3 regions of the Desulforamulus aquiferis genome follow, and region 2 is predicted to be linked to each of the others. Evidence: riboswitches for the same ligand, from Rfam matches in the RefSeq annotation. Region 2 holds a riboswitch; each other region holds the start of a gene.
The links. A riboswitch is a leader RNA that binds a small molecule or an ion and turns the genes downstream of it on or off. The one in region 2 is predicted to bind cyclic di-AMP.

Region 1 (5,745 bases), on a different contig from region 2:
TGGTCTCGGCTACGGAACCATTGTACTGCAGGCCGGTGAGGACCCCCACTACTCAGGTGCAGAACTGGCCGAGATGGTGCGCAGGGTAAAAGAAGTAGGGAATTTCGCAGTTACTGTCTGTGTTGGAGAAAGAAGTCTTGAAGATTATCAACTAATTAAAGAGGCAGGGGCGGATCGCTATCTGCTTAAGCATGAAACGGCGGATAGTGGCCTCTTTAGCAAATTGAGACCTGGCACTACATTGGCAGAGAGGATTAAGAGGCTTAACTGGCTCAGGGAGCTAGGATTCCAGGTAGGCTCTGGAAACATGGTGGGCCTGCCGGGTCAAACGGTGGAAACCCTGGCCGATGATATCCTGCTTCTAAAGGAGCTGGATGTGGAGATGGCCGGCATAGGACCTTTTATTCCCCATGAGCAAACCCCAGTGGGAGACAGCTCTCCCGGGGATCTGGGTCTTACCTTAAGGGTGTTGGCAGTGGCAAGATTAGTACTACCTAAGACACATCTGCCAGCCACCACGGCAGCGGGAACCCTCCACCCAAAGGGGCGACAGATGGCCTTGGGCTGCGGTGCCAATGTAATTATGCCAAATTTGTCTCCCGCCAGTTACCGGGCCCTCTATCAAATTTACCCTGAGAAAGCCGGCAGTAAGGAAGATGCCGATGAATCCCACGGAAAGATTACTTCTCTAATAAAGGAAATAGGTCGCAGCGTCGGAAGTGGACGGGGAGACAGCCCTAAGGATAAATTTAGAGAATAACGGCGGATAGCCGGTGAAAGGCGGTTGATTTGAATGGCAATTAATAAGGCTGAGATTTATAACAACCAGTGGGAGCGGGCAGATTTTATTAATGATCAGGAAATCAATAGGATTTTGACTGAGGCTAAAGATATTTCTCCCGATAAAGTAAGAGAGGTAATTGAAAAGGCCAGGGAAGCAAAGGGTCTGACACCTGAAGAAGTTGCCATATTACTTCAAAATGAAGATAAGGAGCTACTGGACTTAATGTACCAGGTGGCCAGTGAAATAAAGCTAAAGATATATGGCAAGCGCCTGGTAATGTTTGCACCATTATATATTAGTGACCACTGTGTAAATAACTGTACCTATTGCGGCTACCGCCGAGATAATAAGTTTAAGCGTCGTAAACTGAGTCAAGAGGAAGTAGCCGAGGAAGTAAAGATTCTTGAGTCCCTGGGGCACAAGAGGCTGGCTGTTGAGGCCGGGGAGCACCCTGTGGAATGTACCATTGATTATGTGCTAGAGAGTCTAAAGACTATCTACAGCATCAAATTTGATAATGGCAGTATCCGTCGCTGCAATATAAATATTGCTGCCACAACAATTGAAGATTATAAGAAATTGAAGGATGCAGGCATTGGTACTTATATTTTATTTCAGGAAACCTATCACCGGGAAACCTATGAAAAAATGCATCCCAGCGGGCCTAAGGCTGACTATGACTGGCACACCACAGCCCACGACAGGGCTATGCTGGCAGGTATTGATGATGTAGGCTTTGGTGCTCTATTTGGCTTGTATGACTATAAATTTGAGGTTATGGGACTGATGATGCATGCCCTGCATCTTGAAGAACGTTTTGGGGTAGGGCCTCATACCATCTCAGTACCCCGCCTTCGACCAGCCAGTGGTGTGGATTATGATAACTTCCCATATCTGGTTAATGACGAACAGTTTATGAAACTGGTGGCAATTATTCGCCTGGCTGTACCCTATACCGGAATGATTATTTCTACCAGAGAACGTGCTGAATACAGAGATATGCTGTTAGATCGCGGGATTTCCCAGATATCCGCCGGTTCCTGTACTGGTGTAGGAGGATATAAAAAAGAGGCTGATAAAAAGAATTCCCTTAAACTTGAGACTGCTGGGTGTGATGAGGAAGATGCCCCTCAGTTCTATGTAGACGATCACAGAACACCGGATGAGGTGCTCCGTGGAGTTTGTCAGTCAGGCTGGCTGCCCAGCTATTGTACCGCCTGTTACCGCAAGGGCCGTACAGGAGATCGCTTTATGGCCCTGGCTAAAACAGGAGAAATACAAAACGTTTGTCAGCCTAATGCCATACTAACCTTCAAAGAGTACTTAATGGATTATGCTTCCCCTGAGACCAAGGAGGTTGGCGAAGAGACAATCCGTAAACACCTTGGCGAAATAAGTAATGAAAAAATTAGGGCCGTTACCGAGGAGAGACTAACGCAAATTGAAGCTGGTGTGAGGGATCTTTATTTCTAGAGCTTATAACGAGCCGCGGCTGCCATTAATTTTGGTACCGCGGCTTTAGCTATATATTTGATGATTATCTCCAAAACTGTATTTTTGTACTGACTTTGACTTATTTTTTACTTCTACACTTTTTTATTTCATCTGTCCCGGCTATAATAGGATATTATCAAAGCTTTTTCTGGAGGGTACCTTTTTGCCGAACAGTGAAGTACACTTAGCAAGATATATTACTATTGCAGCAGATATTGCAGATCGCATTGTGCGAGGGGAATACCAGGAAGGACAAAAGATATTTGGCCGATCTACTTTAGCGGGTAAATATAATGTTTCGCCGGAGACAATACGCCGGGCCTTAACCCTTTTACAGGAAGTAGGGATAGTCCAGGTGGCTCCGGGAATTGGCGTTGTGGTTCAATCTGTGCCGGCTGCACAAAAGTATATGCAGGATTTTGATCAGCGCAGGGTATTGGCAGGTATCCATGAGAGACTCCATGAATTAGTTAGGGAAAGGGATAAAATTAACGACGAAATATCTAAGCTAATGGAAGAACTCATGGAGCACACACTTCAGTTGGAGACCCGTCTTTACAAGATCGAGGAGTGGAAGGTGTTAGCTGAATCTCCCTTGGTGGGTCTTTCCTTGTCAGAATCTAGATTAAATGAAAGTAGAGTTTTAGCTATCCAACGAAAAGGTGAGGAAGAAATAGTCGATCCTGATCCCGACAGGGTGATTCAAGGTGGAGATATCTTAACTATTTATGGAACGGTTAATCCAGAATGTAAGGATGGCTTAGTAAGGGTCTAACAGATTGTTAACAAGGTGTGATAAACACCTTGTTCAGCCTGTTGAAAAGGATTCAACTGGGTTTTAATAATCCCGAACAGCGACATTCGAAGCAGTGGAAACAGCGCTTCGCGAAGCTGAGGATGCGAAAATGGGTGAGCGGACATGGATGTCCGCGAAAGCCTGAGGTAAACACGATGTTTACTCGAAGGCGGCCCATTTTCGCACGAAGCAAGGGATTAGCGCTGTCCACTGCGGAGAGAGGAGTCGTGAGGGATTATTAAAACCCGAATATAGGTAGTTTCTCGACAATCTGAACAAGGTGTGATAAACACCTTGTTTTTTTTTTGGACTTGTCATTGTTATCCAAAGATGCAGGTGATTACTTCAAATAAATATTAAAAGTTTCTTAAGAATACTTAAGTTGACCATGCATGACATTGTATACAGGCAACCTTTATGTTAAAATTAAGTTGTGGCAACTTGCTAGTAATATGATGTTGCCTGTAAAAATATGTTGCTTAATCCTGATAACAGGAGCGGAGGAACCGACCTTTTGGGGTGAATCCAGTACCAGGTACTGGTAGGGTTTTATCCTTTCGACCCGAACCCGTCAGCTAACTTCGTAAGCGATAAGAGAAAGGGAGGTATGTTTATGTCCGTAAATTTGAGACATGAAGAACTACAGCTGGAACAGGAGAAAAGAAGAGTAGCTTTAAGAAGAGCCAGGGAACTCAAAGCAAGAATTGATGGTTACTTAAAAGAGAAACAAAACATACCTAATGGGTTTGAGATTCAGGAAGAGTATTGCCAAGCCAAAGCAGCTATCTTGAACTATTTTCAAGCAGGCGAAGAGCAGTGGAAAGATTGGCATTGGCAAATGACAAATCGTATTAGGGATGTAAAAGTGCTAGGAAGCCTACTAAAGCTTACCTCAGAGGAACTTGAGGACATAGACAAGGTTGGCAGGCACTATCGCTGGGCAGTATCACCCTATTATCTAGCACTTGCCATAGCCGGTGGAGTAAAAGGTCCTGTATGGGTTCAGGCAATACCCAGTATTGAAGAAACAAAGGATAGGTATGGTGCCGAGGACCCTATGGGAGAAGAGTTTACCTCACCTGCCCCAGCTATCACCAGAAGATATCCCGACAGACTCATTATTAATGTAACTAACCAATGTGCCATGTATTGCCGCCATTGCCAACGTCGTAGAAATATTGGTGAGATAGATGTGCATAAGCCGCGGAAAGCACTGGAGTCAGCAATAAAGTACATTAAGGAAAACACTGAAATTAGAGATGTACTTATTACCGGGGGAGATGCACTGCTCCTATCGGATAAACAAATTGACTGGTTGCTGACCGAGCTGGATAACATTCCCCATGTTGAGATTAAACGTATTGGCACTAGAACTCCTGTTACCATGCCCCAGAGAATAACGCCAGAATTATGTGCAGTTCTAGAAAAACATCCGCCCATTTATATTAACTCTCAGTTTAACAGCCCCTTAGAAGTTACGCCGGAGGCAAAGGAAGCCTGCGATAGACTCATTAAAGCTGGAGTTGTACTTGGCAACCAAGCAGTTTTATTAAAGAACGTAAACAACAATGCCAATGTAATGAAGAAACTAAATCAAAGCCTATTAAAAATTCGTGTTCGGCCCTACTATATCTTCCATGCCAAAGCCGTTAAGGGCACAAGACATTTTATTACAGGTATAGATGAAGGAATTGAAATTATGGAACAGTTGAGGGGTCATACATCTGGACTGGCTGTTCCAACTTATATCATCAATGCACCCAATGGATATGGCAAAACACCCATATTACCCCAATATCTTGTGGAAAATAAGGGTGAGCAAATAACCTTGAGAACATGGGAAAAAAGAATTATACCTTATAACCTGGGAGGTAAGTCCCACTAATAAAAAATAATCCTGATAATTTATCAGGATTTTTTTTATGCTTGACAAGAACAAGTGTTTGGTATAAGATATCATCAACAAACAGGTGTTCGGAGTGATGTACATGAAAAGTGCTGAGCTAAGGTTTGATTTTCCGGTTGTCAATAATACAGTAACTAACCCAGAGCTGGAGATTGTTGATGAAGTTACCGACTGGTTAGAGAAAGAAGACTCAGAACTGGCCAATGCCTTTGGATTTGGTATCTGCTATATTGCCTTGTTTTTCTTCTCGGCACAGATATTAAGGTTTATTTTTATATAAATATTCCCGCCCAATACTTCTTGCATAAAAGTGTTTAGAAGAGATTAACTCTGGTTAATACCAGGGTTATTTTTTTTCTAAGGAACCATAATAAATGTTACCGAAGTAAAGCCAGGGAGGAAAAAAGTGTCAAAAGTATATGTGCTGGGAGCAGGAGCGGGGGCTTCCTATAGAGGTTCCTTTTTAGGAGAAACTAGCCCTGTAGCAAAAAACTTTTTTGAAAAAGCCATGAAGGTCTTGAACATCCATAAAATAAGAGATAGGCACTTCAGAGACGGAAATTTAAAATACGAACATATATTTAACTTTATTGAACTATTTTGGGGTGTTCCCAGGGAAAAGGTGAATCAAGCAACTTTGGACATGGAAGAGGTTCTAACCCTGTTAAGTATTGAGTTAGAGGAAGATATTCCTGGCAGGGAAAGGCTGTTGCAGGCATATGAGGAATACCTCTTATTGATGGCCCTCACCTTTGATAAAATACT
Region 2 (5,745 bases):
AGGAGGTCAAAACAGCAGCTACAAATACGGTGGACAGGATAGGGTCATAGCCCTTAAACAACATGGGCAGCAGGATATAAAAAATACCCGCCCCGGTTACGCCCAGTGAGATAACCGATTTTAACCCCTTTATCCCTCCAATTACGATCATAATTAGCGCAAAAAAACCCGTCAGATAATAAAGCTTCTTATCCCTGGCAAAATCCGAAACAAAGGCACCGGTAATCTTTCCCTCATCAACCATCAGGGATAATACAACCTCATCTCCAGGATTGACTATTACAGCCATGCCTAGTTGGGCGGGTACCATATGAGTGAGTATCAATTCTTCACCTTTAAAGTCGCCGCTGAGCATTTTAACGGTCAGAATTTGCTCCTTATCCTGGACCCAGCCTTCCATTACCGGGTCAATTTCTTGCCCTTCGATTACCTTCAATACCTTGGCCCGAACGATTACTTCCTTTTCAACTGCAGGTTCATGTATATCATTTTCATTAGCCAGGACCTGTCCAGCAAATAACAGTGACAAAATCAGCATCAGGATAGGCAATATAGCAAATCTTTTCATAACACACCCCATACTTAAGAATATTCGACAATAACCTTACTAGATTGTACTTTAACTAGTTAATTCCCGGCAACCCTTCAAAAATGGCTTTTCCGGGAATTTGGGCTTTTCTAGGGTAGTAATTTGTCTTAAATATACTCCTGATCCAATTTGTTAATATTTGCACGTCCTGAGGACAACTCCACCAGTTTTGCAGCTAATACCTCAAATTCTTCTAATAATATTTGAGCTCTAATTAATGCCCGATCCGTTACTAAAACCTCAATTATGTTAGCACCCGATTTTTCAATTGCCTTCTTCACCCTACCAAACAAATTTAAGTCAAACTGTACAGTAAAAGCTTGGGCTAAACGCCTGGTGACTAAACCAGCCTCTGCGATTCCTAAGGTGCTGGTCTGGGAATAGGCCCTGACTAATCCCCCTGCCCCTAATAACACTCCACCATAGTAGCGGGTAACTACCAGAGCTACCCTTAGTAAGTTTTCGCCCCTAATAACGTTTAAAACTGGCCTTCCCGCTGTTCCACTGGGTTCACCATCATCACTGCACTTTTCCTGATCTTCTGAAATTCGATAGGCATAGACATTATGGGTAGCTTCCCTATGGAGTTTACCAACGGCCCGGATAAAATCCATGGCCTCCTCCTCGTTCGGAACGGGTTTAACAGTGGCAATAAATCGAGATTTTTTAATAATTAATTCAGCGACAGCCTCTTTGGAAACCGTGCAATAGCTTAGCAAAATTCTCATTCCCTTCTGTCTTAAATCGTGGACACCTTTGAGGATAAATGGTATTATTTCCAAAGACAAGTGATTTTTGGTATTTTTTATAATCGGAGGCTGAAATGAAAGGAATTTTATATGGCATTGGTGTAGGTCCCGGTGACCCCGAGCTGATTACAGTTAAAGCTGTAAATATCTTAAAAAATATTGATGTGGTGATAGGGCCAAGAACTCAAAAAAAGGGGTCAAGTCTGGCATTGGATATTGCCTCACCTTATTTAAAACCTGATGCAGAGATATTGGAACTGGTTTTCCCCATGGTTTACGAGGAGGAAACCTTAAATACAGCCTGGGAAAGCAGCTCGAATGAGATATTAAACCAATTAAACCTAGGCAAAAAAGTAGCCTTCCTAACCCTTGGTGACCCAATGCTTTACAGCACCTATATTTATATATACAGGTTACTTTCTAAAAAGGCTGCCCAGATAGAAACAATTCCAGGTATCACGTCCTTTTGTGCAGCCGCCAGCAGGCTTGGGTTTCCCCTTGCAGATACCAATGATATAATCTCCATTGTACCGGCTACCTGTGAACGAAAGGATTTAGACCGTGCCCTTGCTATTTCAGACACAGTGGTCTTAATGAAGGTTTCAAAGGATTTCCCAGGAATCATTAAAAGTCTCCAGACTAATAACCTCGCTGATAATGCCGTGATGATCAGCAAGTGCGGCCACCCTGAAGAGTCAATTCATTACAATTTAACAAGCCAGGAGGCTCTTAAGCCAAACTATCTCTCCACCATTTTAGCAAAACGTTCATCCAAGTAAATAAATATAGCCCAGCCCTCTGACTGATAAAATCATCCAGAGGGCTGTGATTTATTTATTAATGGTACTTTCGTCCCTTACCAAAGGCTTATCATAAACAGCATGCCCTGTTGTTAAGGGGCTGCGCTCTACCAGTAACTGCACTTTATTAAATTCTGGCAATTGGGTAATGGTATTAACAATAGCGTTTACAGCGATGAATTCCCCGGTGCTACCCTGCATATTAGCTAAAGCCTGATTAAAGTTTAAGGTAATGGTATCTCCATCCTTTTGATAGTAGATCAATTCTGTTCCCTCCGGTATCACCGGGTTCAGCTTATCAGGCTTAGCAAGCTCATTAACGAGTGCTACCACCATATCATTAGGTTTGTCAATTTCTCTTTCAACAGGTACAAGGGCATCAGCCTGCTCATTAGCAAAATACAGGACAACCTTAACTCTTTCAGGAGACGGTTCTTGTTCTACTAGGACAGGTGCTGCCTCCTGATCAGTTTTACTGTTTCCACACCCAACTACTATAAGAGAAAGGATCATCATGACTACCAAAATAGTGTATTTTTTCATAGTATCCTCCTGAATTTTTATTACTAATGGAGTTTACCATATTTCCAACCAATTTAGCTACACTAAAAAGCAAGGCACAAACTTACAAAATATGGTTTTGGACAATCTCAGAAAAATCCAGAGGATAAGCCCTATAATCCACCTTTAATCGTTTTAATGAATAAGTTAAACCTCAGGAAGCCTGAGGTTTAACTGTTGCTTAAAGTATTTTATTGGCGCCTCTATATCGAGGTCCCCAATAGTTGTCATTCATTGAGTCAATCCTAATTCCTCTGGAACTAGAAGAATGAATAAATTTATTATCCCCGATATAAATACCTGAATGGTTTATCCCATTACCACCGGTATTAAAAAATACTAAATCACCTGGTTGTAATTCTTCTTTTTTAATAATAGTACCTGAATTATATTGTCCGGCTGCAGTGTGCACTAGGTCTATACCAAAATTCTTAAAAACATACTTAACATAACCGGAACAATCAAACCCCGCCGGTGTATCCCCACCGGAACGATATCTTACCCCAATATATTCTTTAGCATATTCCAACACTGCCTGTGCTCTGTCAACTATTCCCCTGGAAGCCAGCTCTTGCTCTTGTCTCTGCTCTTCAGTAAGGGTTCTAAAGGATTGCTGGTTTGCTGCTTGTTCAGGCAGCTCCAGAATCATGCCCGGTTGCAGATTTGTACTACTGAGATTATTTAAATTTTGAAGTACATCCACTGTGGTACCATTCTTATTTGCAATTGACCAAAGGGTATCTCCTTTTTCCACTGTTACTTGGGCTGCCATTGCCGGACTCGCCAGTAGTATTAATGGCAAAGACACTAAAACCACCCATGTCCCGATGCGCTTGCTAAATGTCAACTACACTTCCCCGCTTTCTACGCCTACGGAGTTAGCTGACGGGTTCGGACCGAAAGTAGCCCGCTACCGAGGTAGTTCACCCCCAAAAGATTGGTTCCCCCGTTTTCCCAAAAAGAAATTAGGCGTTTCTTAATATCGTATAAATTTAATTCGCCAAAAGTTTCCACTTTCCTGCAAAAACTAGATAATTATTTCACTTATTGCCTAAAGTTCTATAAAGATGTAAATATTTCTAATAATTCTTTATGTATTTGGAAACAATTAAAATTGCTTCGAAAAACACTGCTTTAAATTAAGGAGAATATCTATGACTCTATCCCAGGCTACCTGGAACTGTACTCGTCTAATGTTAAATGTAGCCCTGCCAATTAAAGCAGTAATAAATCCTCCCCGTAAAAGAAACACTCACCGTTTCTGCAACCTACAGGCCATAGGAATTTTGAAAAGAGATGGTCTTCGAAAAGAGGCCTTGTTGTTACAATCCGGCGTTGACTCCTTGAACGAAGGTGCCATCTGGTGTGATACAGGTTTTAAATACATCAGTCACTATTACAATCCCCATGTAGGTGCAGGTCTTTGGAATGGCCCGGATGCACCGACAGAGTGTCAGTCCTATTTCAACCGAGCAGTTGAGATGTGGCGGAGGGGGTATCGTGAGCAGGCAATTTTTTACCTGGGAGCAGCCACCCATATTATGCAGGACCTTTGTGTTCCCCATCATGCCAGTGGTCTTGTTTTCAATGGACACCAATATTTTGAGTACTGGGCTCGCAAACACTATGAAGACTTCGCAATTAATTCCTGCGGCATTTATAAAATTATTAATTCAGCAAGTGATTGGGTAAGGGAAAATGCATTTTTTTCGTCAATCTATTTACCCACAGTTTCGGAAAATGCTCAAATTACTTCTATTGAAAAGACCGTTGAAATTCTCCTTGAACGGGCACAAAGAACTACTGCAGGCTTCCTGCATTTATTTTGTAAAAGTGTTTTGAATTGATAAATCCTTGCTATTAAGTTAGGCTCTACTATTTACCAATTAACTAAAATAAGTTTATAATTCCCAATAAATGAGCCCTAGGTTTAGTGAAACACTTTACTAAAATCTCCGTCTAGTATAAAGAACACATTAACAGCATTCTAAAAAGGAGAGCAGCCATGAGCAGGACCACCTTTATACTATTGATTACTTTGTTCACTATAACTATGTTTACGGGATGTGCCTCCCAGGACAATGAAATCCTATTGCAAAAAACAGATACCAACTTTCAAGAAACTTATTCTGAATTAGGTAACAAGGTAATCCTTAACTCAATCGAAAGACAGCTTCCCGGGAGCAAGAGTAAGGATAAAATTATCCTATATGCCGAGCAGGCAGATGACGGAATGCCCTTGTCTTGGTCACTGGTTGTCGATGGAATTGAGATGGTCAAGCTTGATCATGAGGAAAATCTTTACGGATTTGCCGAGGTCAAATTCCAGGATTTAGACGGCGATAATAAAGATGAAGTCCTATTATATCGTCAGTCAAGTGGCAGTGCCGGTGCCAGGGGGTTGAATGTTTATAGAGTTTCTGATGAAGGCTGGGAAGAAATTTTTGGTATAATAAACCCCGTAGATCTAGAAGATGAAAGGTATATTGTAAAATACCTGGGCGATTATTATGCCAGTTTCGAGGATACTGCGACAGGTTTAAAATCTACCATTCAGTTGGATAAGAAAAGCTACCAGGGAATGGAGGAAATGCTATCGGGCATTGGAACCTGGGTAGACCCAATTGCCGAATATAGTATTGTGGATCCTGACGGGGACAATTCGAAAGAAATAATTTCTATTCAGAGGGTTATTGGTATATCCCATGTTGATACCCTGGCTTTATTAAAAACCACCTATAGACTGGAACAAGGAAAATATAAGGCTATCACCTTAAGCTTAGCTGACAAAAATGATAAATTACTAGCGGAAGTAAACCTTTAAAGACTAATAAGGGAGTAATCAGCGGCGATTACTCCCTTATCATTAGCTCTTGACCATGTTCTTTCAACCATTGACGGTGCCTTTTATATTCTGGACAAAGGCTTTCAACCAACGACCAGAATTTTTTTGAATGGTTCATTTCTATTAAATGGGCTAACTCATGTACCACCAGATAATCAAGTACAGGTAAAGGTGCCATAATAATCCTAAAGTTGAAATTTA
Region 3 (5,745 bases), on a different contig from region 2:
AATAAGCATTTGCCTGATTGCTGAGACGAACCTGATGGTTTGCAATCCAGCCCACCTGAATATAGTCGTCAACCTGTAAGGGTACAGATATAATGTTGTCTCCGTTTAAATCGGCACTGACAATCCCGGTGGAGATAGTATAGCCGTTCAGCCCAATCAGCAGATTGAATAGGGTAGCCCGGTCGCTGACATGGATGCTTTTCTTATGATATACCGTACTTAAAATCTCTTCTGAAAAATAAAAGGAGTTAAATTCCCCTTGTTCAAAGGACAGGTAAGGATAGTCATCTAAATCCTCCAGAGTGACAGATTCCCTAGTGGCCAGGGGATTTTGTGCACTGATAAAAATATGGGGCTTTGCAGTAAAAAGGGGATGAAAATCAAGTCGGTTTTCCCGAAGCAGTTTTTCAATGACCTTGCAATTGAACGGGTTTCTATACAAAATCCCGATTTCGCTTCGTAGATTTTTAACATCTTCAATTATTTCATATGTTCGTGTTTCCCGCAGAGTAAATTCATATTCATCCGCACCGCTTTTCCTAATGAGGTTGACAAATGCATTGACGGCAAAGGCATAATGCTGTGTGGAGATGGAGCAAAGCTGACGGGAAGGCTTTTTATTCAGATAACGCTGTTCCAGAAGTCCCGCCTGCTCCACCACCTGCCGGGCATAGCTGAGAAACTCCGCACCATCTACGGTTAGAGAAATTCCTTTTGTAGTGCGTATGAAAAGCTCGATGCCGATTTCAGCTTCCAGTTCCTTGACAGCGCTGGAAAGGCTGGGCTGAGTTATGTACAGCCTTTTTGCAGCCTCGTTGATAGAACCGCAGTTAACGATTTCAATAATATATTTTAATTGCTGTAAAGTCATCTTTGTTCCTCCAGTTTATTTTGGTAAGTATATCACGAAATTTATTTTGCTGAAAAAGCTAAGAAGAATGAGCAAATAAGTAAAGAGACCAGCTAGCTGCTGTCGAGTAGCTACTTAAGATTTATGCCTTAAAATCGAAATATATATAATAGAGTAAATATTAGAGGATTTTAGAAAGAAACTCAGTATATTAAATAACGATCGTACTATATAGAAGAGGGTGGTAATGTGAAGATTAACTTTACCAAGAAGCAATTCAGGACATTATTGGATCTGGTTTATGCTGGAAATATGGTAATCAACTCCACCAAGTATGATAATGAAAGTGAGGAACATGAGGAGCTGCAGAGCTATATTTTCTCCTTCTGTAAAGATTACGGGTTTGAGGAACTGGTCGAATTTGACCGTGAGCTTGATAAATATTATGAGACCAGAGAGTATGAAGAAAGTGGAATTCTGGATTTTATAGATGAGTATGATGATTATATATTTTGGGATCAGTTAGTATCTAATCTAGCCAGGCGGGATGCCAATAATGAAGTGGTGGCAAGGGCAGCAAAACCGTCAGCCGAAGTTCTTTTCAGAAGGTCCCTGGAGCTTGAGAAGAAGTACTCTAAGGAGTTTGAAAAAAACGGTTTGGAAAATGTGAAAGTGCTATTTACAAGTAGAAGAAGGGCTTAATAAGCACGAGGAAATTTAAAGGTTAATCAAGTAGCTTATACTCAACCTCGTCTATAGCTTTCATTAAATCATGTGCTTCAGAAATAATATACAATGCAAGCTTCATTATTTCTTCGTCGCTTGTATTCTTTGAAATTAGCCTTGAGTATCCCATTATCCTTCCGGTACTATCTTTTAAATGTATTAAAATATTCGGTTTCTTCATTATACCAAACACCCATTCCATAAGATTGCTTGCCAAATAACAACAAATACATCCATATAATACCATATGTTGCATGAATAATGCAACTAAATTGCCATATTTATGCAACATATTAAATAACTAAGCAAATCAAAAACCCTTAATTCGCAGAATCAAGAGTTAGCTGTATAACCATTTTATTAAAATGAATTGAGCAAAAGGAAATTAGATATGAAAGGATATTTGCAGGACTGAAGTCTACAGGTATTTAAAATACTAGCGATAAAAGATTTATAAAACCCGAAAAATAATAAGTCAATAAACTAATTACTTTCTTAAATAAGGACTGCTTATTTCAATCGGGTTAAAGAATGCTGCCACATCAACCTTTAAGCCTTCGGCAATAAGAAACAACATATCAAGGGAAAAAGATGTACTAGCCTGGGGAGCCTCAATTTTACTGATATGACTCACACTGACATCAATTTTTTCCGCCAGTTCTTCCTGTGTTAGCCCACGAAGTTTACGGTAATAGGCTACTTTTCTTCCGATTTCTCTATATTTATGTAGGAACTTCTTTCGTATACGCAATACTTGCCCACCCCCTCCGTTCATTATAGGGGGGACTAACTGCAATTACACTTCATTGCTGGTGCAATATTATTGCATTATTGTTGCAACTTATGACATATTATGGATTAAGATTCTGGGATTTAACATTATTATATAAATGATATTGCATGTTCTAATTTTGTAATAATTGTGATATAATTTATATAATAAAATCATGCTGAATTCTCTAAGAAGCGGGGGAACCACTTCCCAGGGGTGAATTTCTAATAAGAAAAGGGGCAGCTATCCCTAACCCGACAGCTAACTCCGTAAGCATTAAGCCACAAGTATTATGATCAGAGGGTCATAATACTTTGTGGTTTTTTTATTGCCAGATAGGCATAATAAGTTTCGGTTAGGGGGAATTGGCCAGTTATGACAAGTCCGGTAGTTACCACGGATTATTTTGTTTTACTTGTAGCCCTTTTTTTAATTGTTGGGGTATTGGCAACCAAATTTTCTACTCGTATGGGTGTACCTGCACTTATCCTTTTTATTCTTGTGGGAATGATTACCGGCAGTGATGGGCTTGGGATCATATATTTTGACAATGTCAAGCAGGCTCAGATTATAGGAATCTTAGCACTTGTGATTATACTTTTTGAAGGTGGACTGCATACAAAATGGTCCACAGTAAAGCCAGTTGCAATTCCGTCAATAAGCCTTGCCACGGTAGGAGTTCTAATAACCTCTACAGTAGTTGCAGTTGCCGCTAAGGTGATACTAGGGGTAACCTGGTTTGAAGGCTTCGTGTTTGGGGCAATTGTGGGTTCTACAGATGCTGCTGCGGTTTTTGCTGTTTTAAAAGGGCAAAACATTCGTGAGAGACTTGCCGCAACACTAGAAGCAGAATCAGGAACCAACGATCCAATGGCGGTGTTCCTGACAATCTCTTTCATTAATCTAATTTCAATAGATGCCGTCAATTATTATACGTTGATTGGCTCGTTTTTTTGGCAGATGATTGTTGGGTTAATAATGGGCCTGGTCATAGGGAAACTAGCCCTTAAAGCTATAAATGGCATAAATTTAGAATCCAGCGGTTTATACCCGGTTTTTGCAGTTTCATTAGCCCTATTGACCTACAGTGTAACAGCCTTAATAGGAGCAAGTGGTTTTTTGGCGGTTTATGTGGCTGCGATGCTAATTGGAAATTCGGAGCTGACCTACCAATCCTCTATATTCAAGTTTAATGAAGGCTTCGCCTGGATGATGCAGATCCTTATGTTTATGCTCCTTGGTCTATTGACATTTCCCGCACAATTATTTACAGGGGAGGTCGTACTAAAGGGCTTGATGCTTTCGGTAATACTAATATTAATTGCTCGCCCCGCCGCAGTTTTTATATCCTTGATTAAAATGGGATTTGACTTTAAGGAAAAAATCTTTCTGTCCTGGGCAGGTTTAAGGGGAGCAGTGCCGATTGTTTTGGCAACCTTCCCCATGATAGCCGGGTTAGAGAACAGCCAATTATTTTTCAATGTGGTGTTCTTTGTTGTTTTAACCTCTGCCCTAATCCAGGGGTCTACCATCACGACTGTTGCAGCAAAGCTTAACTTGCTTGGACCAAGAAAGGTTGAGCCCCCCCATTCCTTAGAGCTGGTTTCAATAGGAAAGGCAAATGCAGAAATTGTTGAATGTGAAGCTGATGAGAAGATGAGTATAACGGGTAAAAATTTAGAGCAGATTACCTTTCCTAAAGATGTACTGGTTACTGCAATTGTTCGGGGCGGGGAATTAATAACACCATCCGGACAAACAACAATTGCACCTGATGATATTCTTTACATCCTGGTATCTAGAGATAGCAAAAAAGAGTTGAAAAAATTATTAAAGGTTTAATGCAGTAATTTAAATAAAATAGCTGCCCGGTTAAATACCCGGGCAGCTATGGAGTTATTAAGCTAGGCAGCAGCAGCAAATGACAATAATAAGGATTATAAGTAGGAGAAAACAACAACAAATGGGTAATACTCCACCTGCGCCAAGAGTCTCAAAACCCATAGAATTCACTCCTTTTTATTTAAGATATTCTACCTCCAATAAGAATGATACATATTTTGCCAAAATGGTAAAATTAAGGACCAGGAATGGATTTACCCATTCCTGGTCCTTGCATATAAAGCTAGAGTTGAAAAAACCATCTGTAATAGAAGTTGGATATCGTAAAAGTTATTAATAGTGTAAGCCAGGTCCAATACCACTTCCAGTTAATATATTTAATAAGGTTAGTATATCTTTCTAATATTATTTCGAAAACAGTTATGCCAGAGGTGTAATAAACATAATGCAGCAATTGTTTGCCAACGTCCTGACCATAAGGGTAGTACAGATTAAAGAAAATGCAGATAGTCGGATAGGCGAAAAATTCAAAGGTGAAGCTGGTACGATTTGCCTTTGGGAAAAGGCGTACCGGGTATTTGATCAGCCCTTTTTCTACCACCAGCAATCCAAAAAACCAGGTTAATAGTTGTTTAGATAAAAAAATTACTTGAGCATCACGAATCTTGTCCCTTGGCACCAGCAATATAAGCAGCAAGATTAGTATTATCCATGAAAGGATTTCTATTAACCTGTCCTTGGACAAGGCCATTACCTCCAATACATAATGATACAGCATTTCCCTAGGAGCAGAATTATTGTGTTGCATTATTTAAGTGATTTTAGAAGCCAAGGATTGCAAATCCTTGGCTTCTAAAATAGTCATATTAAAAAGTTATAACCCCATAGCCTTATTGCTAATAGGTTGACTTGATTTTATTCTTTAATTTAAAAGAGTGGAGGGCCTAATAACAGGTCCTTATTTAGTTTTGGATACTTGTACCACTGTGAGCCCCCCACCCCTAATATTAAGCAATTTCCACACCACCTCCTTGCCGAATATTATCTCCTAATGTATAGACATTATTCACCTAAAAAAGAAAATAAGCACAGAAATAAGAGGTCATGGGATTGATATTACTTGGCATATATTAAATTATCACAGAGGGCTCAAAATGTATTTGCCTTTGGGCTGAATAGCTTTAGTTTGACAAGCTGGTAATATTTTTTATTTGACAGGCTCAGCATAGCGTGGTCAAATAATATTAGAAGTAAAAAAATAATTAAAAATTTTTATCAACACTAATATAAGTGCGGAGGTTGCAAATATGAGAAGAGTGTCGTTGTTATTACTGGTTACCTTGCTAATTTTTACTTTAGCAGGCTGTGGAGGTACGGCTGTTGAGAATGACGGCAAAATTGACAGTAATTCTGTGCAGAGTGTAGAGGGTGTGATGGGTCAATATGTTGGCCAAATTGATAGCAATTCTGTAGAAATAATCATTGATGGAGAACCTAAGGCCTTTAGAACCGACGGCTTAGACTTTGATTTCACGGCCCTGCAAAGTGATGAGTG

Region 1: linked by a shared signal. The riboswitch ahead of eam (glutamate 2,3-aminomutase) and the one ahead of P6N53_RS03910 (C40 family peptidase) in region 2 are both predicted to bind cyclic di-AMP.
Region 3: linked by a shared signal. The riboswitch ahead of P6N53_RS07250 (potassium/proton antiporter) and the one ahead of P6N53_RS03910 (C40 family peptidase) in region 2 are both predicted to bind cyclic di-AMP.

What each region holds. Positions count from the first base shown of each region.
Region 1 covers NZ_JARPTC010000002.1:173,875-179,619, forward strand. Annotated here, with positions in the region: gene hydE ([FeFe] hydrogenase H-cluster radical SAM maturase HydE) at 1-760, shown strand, start outside; gene hydG ([FeFe] hydrogenase H-cluster radical SAM maturase HydG) at 794-2,257, shown strand; gene P6N53_RS01985 (GntR family transcriptional regulator) at 2,442-3,053, shown strand; cyclic di-AMP (ydaO/yuaA leader) riboswitch at 3,541-3,680, shown strand; gene eam (glutamate 2,3-aminomutase) at 3,688-4,959, shown strand; gene P6N53_RS01995 (hypothetical protein) at 5,063-5,260, shown strand; gene P6N53_RS02000 (SIR2 family protein) at 5,387-5,745, shown strand, end outside.
Region 2 covers NZ_JARPTC010000004.1:136,018-141,762, forward strand. Annotated here, with positions in the region: gene P6N53_RS03890 (YibE/F family protein) at 1-568, opposite strand, end outside; gene P6N53_RS03895 (IMPACT family protein) at 697-1,317, opposite strand; gene cobI (precorrin-2 C(20)-methyltransferase) at 1,413-2,117, shown strand; gene P6N53_RS03905 (GerMN domain-containing protein) at 2,169-2,681, opposite strand; gene P6N53_RS03910 (C40 family peptidase) at 2,881-3,507, opposite strand; cyclic di-AMP (ydaO/yuaA leader) riboswitch at 3,551-3,681, opposite strand; gene P6N53_RS03915 (zinc dependent phospholipase C family protein) at 3,854-4,546, shown strand; gene P6N53_RS03920 (YybI family spore inner coat protein) at 4,705-5,523, shown strand; gene P6N53_RS03925 (M48 family metallopeptidase) at 5,552-5,745, opposite strand, start outside.
Region 3 covers NZ_JARPTC010000009.1:107,797-113,541, forward strand. Annotated here, with positions in the region: gene P6N53_RS07230 (LysR family transcriptional regulator) at 1-871, opposite strand, end outside; gene P6N53_RS07235 (hypothetical protein) at 1,100-1,552, shown strand; gene P6N53_RS07240 (hypothetical protein) at 1,575-1,757, opposite strand; gene P6N53_RS07245 (helix-turn-helix domain-containing protein) at 2,064-2,327, opposite strand; cyclic di-AMP (ydaO/yuaA leader) riboswitch at 2,515-2,638, shown strand; gene P6N53_RS07250 (potassium/proton antiporter) at 2,724-4,190, shown strand; gene P6N53_RS07255 (CBO0543 family protein) at 4,474-4,998, opposite strand; gene P6N53_RS07260 (LytA/YqiH family protein) at 5,498-5,745, shown strand, end outside.